Gemmatimonas sp.: one gene and its partner. The protein of the gene in region 1 interacts with the protein of each later gene in a pairwise test. Links are inferred from orthologs where the notes say so. Each region holds a gene or a part of one and is shown on either strand. Other genes may lie near its edges.

Region 1 (3,068 bases):
ACGGGGGCGCTGCAGGCGCTTCGGGACCGCCCGGACTCACGGGAAACGCTCGGGACGATTACCGTTCCCACACTCGTGGTGGTGGGAGAAGACGACGTGCTGACGCCGATCAAGGAGGCGCGCGCGATCGCCGAAGCCCTTCCCGCTGCGGCGCGCGTCCGCATGGAGATCATCGCGGGGGCGGGACACCTGCCCTGCGTCGAGCGCCCTGCGGCGACGACGCATGCGTTCTCCGATTTCCTCGCGACGCTCGCCGATTCGGCCTGACCGACTCATCGACCGCGCCTTTCATTTCGCTCTTTTCCGCCGTCGATGACTGCTCCTGTTTCCGAAGCCGAACGTTCAACCGCTGCCCGTATCGGGCAGGTGCTGTTCAAGAACCGCGGCTGGCTTCCCGTGCCATTTCTGGCGGTGCCGCTGCTGGTGCCCGGCGTACAGTCGGCACAGACGTGGATCGCCGGCCTGCTGCTGGTGCTGCTGGGCGAGTTGGTGCGCACCGCGGGTGTGGCGGCGGCGGGGACCGTCACGCGTCGTCGCTCGCGCGATGTGCAGCGCCTCGTCACGTACGGCGCATTCGCGTGGTGCCGGAACCCGCTCTACGTGGGCAACTTTCTGGCGTGGATCGGCTTCACGGTGGTGTCGGGCGTGAACTGGTTCATTCCGGTGGCGATCGTGATCTTCGCGATCGAGTACACGCTGATCGTGCGCTACGAAGAAGGCGTGCTGGAATCGATCTTCGGACAGGAGTATCTGGACTACAAAGCACGCACGCCGCGGTGGTTCGGTCGTCCGCCCAGCGGCAGCACGGAAGGGCAGCATGATTGGGCCGAAGCCATCTGGAGCGAGCGCTCGACGGTGCTGCAGTACGTGGTGTTGTGCGGGCTGTTCTGGCTCAAGAACCGCGGCTGGGCGGTGTAAGCAGCCTGCAGCCACAGGCAAAAGCGGGCCGCGACATGACGTCGCGGCCCGCTTTTCAATCATCGTGCATACGCCTTAGCGCGTGGGGCGTCCCGGTGGAGTCGGTCCGGCGAAGACTTCCTTGTTCTTGCCGATGAAGCTCTTGAGCTGCACGGGCACGTCTTCCTCAGGGAAGATCGCGGTGACAGGGCACTCCGGCTCGCAGGCGCCGCAGTCGATGCACTCGTCGGGATGGATGTAGAGCTGGTCCTCTCCCTCGTAGATGCAATCCACGGGGCAGACGTCCACGCACGACTTGTCCTTGACGGAAATACAGGCTTCAGTAATGACGTAGGGCATGAGCGAAGTCTCGGGTCCGACGCGACCAGGAATGGCGGCGATTGAGAAGGGAAGATACTCGACCGTGCACGCGCGACAAGCGCGAAATTCGCGGGAACTTATCCGCGCCAGGGCGGCAATTCGCCGCGCTTCAGCTCGGGATTCTCGCGATAGAGCGTGAACGTCCGGCCGATCACCTGAATCACCTCGGCGCGCGCGCGTTCCGCCGCGTCACGGGCGGCGTCCTTCGCCGTGAGATCCCCAGCCTTGGCCACCTGCACCTTCACCAATTCATGCGTGCGCAACACGTCATTGAGACTGGCGAGCAGCGCCGGCGTAAGCCCGGCGTGACCGATATGCACTTGCACGCTCAAATGGTGTGCTTCCGCGCGCAACGCCGCACGGTCCTTGCCCTTCATGCTCATGAATCCCTCGAGCGCCGGCGAGCCGACGTCATGGACGCAGGGCATCGAGCGCAAAAAACGAAAACGGGTTGATGGCGGGACCGTCCCACCATGCGCGCCCCACGACCCGCTTCATCACCTGAAAATGGAGATGCGGCGTATCCGGTGGTGCATTGCCCGTCGTTCCAACGTAGCCGATCACCGACCCCTTGGCGACTCGGTCGCCCACCGCGAGCCCTTTCCGGTACCGCTGGAGATGGGCGTAGTAATACACGAATCGCTGCGCCGGGTCGTACGCGTAGATCACGATGCCGCCTACCGGCCCCGAGAACAGACGCCCGATGATGAGGTCATCGGAGGCCACGACGGCGGAATAGCGCGGGGCAAGGATATCGAGCGCCCCGTGAATGCCCACGGTGCGCTTGGCCGTGAAATTGTCCCGGAGCGTACCGCGCGGAATCCCCTCCACCGGCACCATCAATTGGCGCTGCCAGAGGGCGGCAAGGTCCTCGTCGCTGACCCGCGCATCGAGCGGGCCGACGTGGGATGGCGTCGGGCCTATCGGGCCCGACGCGGCCACTGGGGACCGGGCGGCCGCCGGCAATGGCTCGAGGGCCGGTCGGGCGGTGTGCGATGACGAGCAGGCGGCCATCATCAACAGCAGCGCCACCGCAGTCGCCAACCGGGTCGGGGACGGGGCCGGCGCGCGCCCCACACTCACCCCTTGACCACTTCCGGGCGGAAGAATGGCTCGAGGTAGCGTAAAAGATCGTCCACCGAGCGCACCTTGACCTTCAGCTCATCGAGTTCGTTCGCGCGCGGCAGACGCGCCCCGGCACGATCGGCGATCACCAGAACGGCATCCTCGAGATCAAGATCGATCAGGCCGTATTCGTGCTCGAGATTGTCGTTGGGATTCACGATGTAGTGCGGCGCCACGGCGCCATGGCGCTCGGCGAGATACGCGTACACCTGCGAGAGGAGCAGCTCGGGATAGCGACCCCGGAACGCATCACGGAAGCGCGACAGCCCGTCGCGTTCGATCGACGCCTGATTGATGCGCTGCGCGCGAATCAGGGCGATCAGTCCAATAATCAGCACCACAACGGCAACGATAACAGTCAGACGCACGACGTTCGATGCCTCCGGTGGGGACGGCGTTCAGAAGGGGCTGCGTGCAATCGCGCAACATCGATATGCTACTCGTTTCGCCGCGTCCGCGCGATGCTGCGGATGAATTTTCTTCTTTCGGCGACTCGCGAGCATACGTGGCTCAGGCGTCGTCCGCTGAGATTTCCGGTTGAGAACGCCTGGAGGAACCACCGGTGCAGCAATTCGTCAACAGATTCGTTGACGTAATGATCAAAGCCGAGTTATACTGTCCCTCATGCAGGATGTGATCGGAGCACTGGGGGGCTTTCGGGGGGT
Region 2 (2,997 bases), on another replicon or contig:
CGGGCGCGATGTCGCGCAGATCGAAGCCTTCGGGAATGACCACCGTGCGCATGATGCCGCGCCCGGTGACGAGCGCGTCGAGCACATAGGCATAGCCGGCGCCCGATGGAAATTGATAGGTGCCGGGCTTGATGGTGCGCTCGCGTCCGGCGGCCGCCGTGTACCAGCGAAACAAGCGCGGCGATCCGATCACATCGTGCACCGCCAGTGACTCGGCGGCGGCGAGCATCGATGCGCCCTTGGGAATCATCACGCGCTCGCTGGACGTGGTACCATCACCACCGCCTTCGATCTCGCCGTACGCGTACCACGCGGCCACCACGAGGGCGGAGAGCAACAGGATACGGGTCAGGCCGCCGCGTGAGCGCGAGCGCCGTGCCATTTACGCCTCGACCAGCTCGCCCAGCGTGACGCCCTGCGCCGACGCCCGCAGCACGCCTTCCAGCAGAATGCAGGCGGCCAATGCGTCCACCTCTTCTTTGCGACCGCGCGTGCTGCCGCCCTGCTCCTTGATGCTGCGGAGCGCGGCCGACGTGGTGAAGCGCTCGTCGACCAAACGCACGGGGAGCGGCTGACGCGAAATCAGCTTGGCGGCCACATCGCGCACTTCGCGGCAGCGATCGGTTTCCAGACCCGCCGGATCGATCGGCAAGCCGAACACGTAGCCGGTCACGCCGAGTTCGTCGGCGCGGCGCATCAGTTCGGCGATCGGCGGCCGTTTGCCCGCGCGGCGCGTGATGGTGCCGGCGGACGACGCGAGCATGCCCAGTTCATCACTGACGGCCAGCCCGATACGCTTGTCCCCCCAGTCCACAGCGAGGAGGCGTCCGGTCGTAGCATTCATGGCGTGTAGGACATAGAGGTTTTCAGGGTTCCGCCATCTGTTCGAAGAATTCTTTGTTGTTCTCGGCGCGTTCCATACGCTTGATCAGGAACTGCAGCGCCTCGTCGGACGGCATGTCGGCCAGGAACGCGCGGAGTAGATAGATGCGCTGCTGTTCGAACGGCGTGAGCAACAGCTCCTCACGACGGGTGCCCGACTTATTGATGTCGATGGCCGGGAAGATGCGCTGGTTGGCCAGCTTGCGATCGAGCACGAGCTCCATGTTGCCGGTGCCCTTGAACTCCTCGAAGATCAGCTCGTCCATGCGCGAGTTCGTCTCGATGAGGGCGGTGGCCACGATCGTGAGCGAGCCGCCTTCCTTGAGATTGCGGGCTGCGCCGAAGAATGCCTTGGGCTTCTGCATCGCCGACGCTTCCATGCCGCCCGACATGATCTTGCCGCCCTGCGGGGCCACGGCGTTGTGCGCGCGGGCCAGTCGCGTAATGGAATCGAGCAGAATCACGACGTCCTGCCCCGACTCCACCATGCGCTTGGCCTTTTCGATGACCATGTCGGCCACCTGCACATGGCGGTCGGCCGTTTCGTCGAACGTGGAGCAGATGACCTCGGCCTTGGGACAGCTGGCCTGCATGTCGGTCACTTCTTCCGGGCGCTCGTCGATCAGCAGCACGATGAGCGTGATCTCGGGATGGTTCTCGATGATCGCGTTCGCGAGCTGCTGCATGAGGATCGTCTTGCCACCCTTTGGCGGGGCAACGATGAGGGCGCGCTGGCCCTTCCCGAGCGGGGCGATGATGTCGCAGATACGGGTTGCGACTTCGCCGTTGCTCCGCTCGAGGCGGATGCGTTCGTCGGGGTACTTCGCGGTCAGGTTGTCGAAGGCGCTACGCAATTTCGACTGCTCAGGGTCACCACCGTTGATGCGCTCCACCTTGAGGAGCGCGAGATAGCGTTCCCACTCCTTCGGCGGGCGGACTTCCCCCATCACCGTATCACCGGTGCGGAGGTCGAAGCGCTTCACCTGCGAAGGGGAGACGTAGATATCGTCCGGGCCGTGCAGATAATTGAAGTCCTGCGACCGGAGAAAGCCGTAGCCTTCCGGGAGGACTTCGAGGACGCCTTCACCGTACAGCGTCGTTTCGGCATCGAGCAGAGCCTGCTCGATACGGAAGATCAACTCCTGCTTACGAAGGCCGCTGGTACTCGTGACATGCAATGACGCGGCCAGCGCCAGGAGTTCAGGAACAGACTTCCGCTTCAGCTCGGCTACGTGCACTAGGCATGGGAAACGAGAGTGACCGCAGGCCGAACGGACGCGCATGGCAGGACTCGAACCTGCGACCTTCTGCTCCGGAGGCAGACGCTCTATCCAACTGAGCTACACGCGCAACGCCGGATCGTGGCATCCCCGAAGGAACACCGTTCGTCGGCTAGACGGGACAAGTTAATCCGCTGGTGACGACTGGGGCAAGGAAGCCTCGACGTATGGGCGTCGGTCAATTTCTTCACGGAACGCCCGGAGGGCCTGCGTGAACGCGCCGCGGGCCCGCAGGTGCGTGATGTTGGTGCCGGTATAGCGCCGCAGCGTCATGCGCAGATTGGCGGCCTCGTGGAAATCGAGCTGCGAGGCCACCGAGTCGAGCGTGTGTCCCGGCTCGTCGAGCAGCCCGGCCGCCACCAGAATCCGACACCACGTCAGAAATGGCCGCAGAGGCGGGAGTCGCGCTGCGGTGAGCCGGTTCTGCAGGGTGCGGCGTGACAGGCCGAACACGGCGGCCACGCCATCGCGGTCGAGGTGCTCATCGGAGTGCTCCAGCACGTATGACAGCAGGGGATGCAAGCGCTGCGGCACGACGTCGGCCAACGCATCCACGATCCGGTGACTGATGACGCGTTGGGTGGCCGAGGCCACGATCCGGGCGAAGACGTGGCGCAGTTCGTCGAGATCCTGGCGGACCAAGTCCTGTACGCCGGCGCGGGCGATTTCGAGCAGGTCCTGCGACTCGATGGCGCGCACATCGCACCAGGCGATCACGGGGTGCTGCGGAAACCCCTCACGCAGGCGCCGCAGTGCAAGCAGCGCCGGGGCATTGGTCCCGCCGCCCGCTTCCACGACGGTGAGTGCCACGCGACCACTGCTCACGGCGATCAAC

The links.
Region 2: the proteins of RMP10_RS15965 (region 1) and rho interact in binary tests that used the Escherichia coli proteins (3 or more experiments, as listed by UniProt). The link is inferred for Gemmatimonas sp. from one-to-one orthologs.

What each region holds. Positions count from the first base shown.
Region 1 is NZ_JANPLK010000059.1:274,345-277,412, reverse strand. The notes cover bases 32-3,027. They hold RMP10_RS15965 (YhbY family RNA-binding protein), read right to left. Parts: upstream 1,707-3,027; coding sequence 1,356-1,706; downstream 32-1,355. Other genes in these bases: RMP10_RS15955 (hypothetical protein), read right to left, coding at 2,358-2,771; RMP10_RS15960 (M23 family metallopeptidase), read right to left, coding at 1,690-2,361; RMP10_RS15970 (ferredoxin family protein), read right to left, coding at 994-1,257; RMP10_RS15975 (isoprenylcysteine carboxylmethyltransferase family protein), read left to right, coding at 313-918; RMP10_RS15980 (alpha/beta fold hydrolase), read left to right, coding at 32-267. In the rest of the region: more of RMP10_RS15980, read left to right, coding at 1-31; RMP10_RS15950 (winged helix-turn-helix transcriptional regulator), read left to right, coding at 3,028-3,068.
Region 2 is NZ_JANPLK010000051.1:66,305-69,301, reverse strand. The notes cover bases 17-2,941. They hold rho (transcription termination factor Rho), read right to left. Parts: upstream 2,166-2,941; coding sequence 867-2,165; downstream 17-866. Other genes in these bases: RMP10_RS13800 (helix-turn-helix domain-containing protein), read right to left, coding at 2,289-2,941; ruvX (Holliday junction resolvase RuvX), read right to left, coding at 383-844; mltG (endolytic transglycosylase MltG), read right to left, coding at 17-382. Outside these bases: more of mltG, read right to left, coding at 1-16; more of RMP10_RS13800, read right to left, coding at 2,942-2,997. UniProt on the Escherichia coli protein: Facilitates transcription termination by a mechanism that involves Rho binding to the nascent RNA, activation of Rho's RNA-dependent ATPase activity, and release of the mRNA from the DNA template.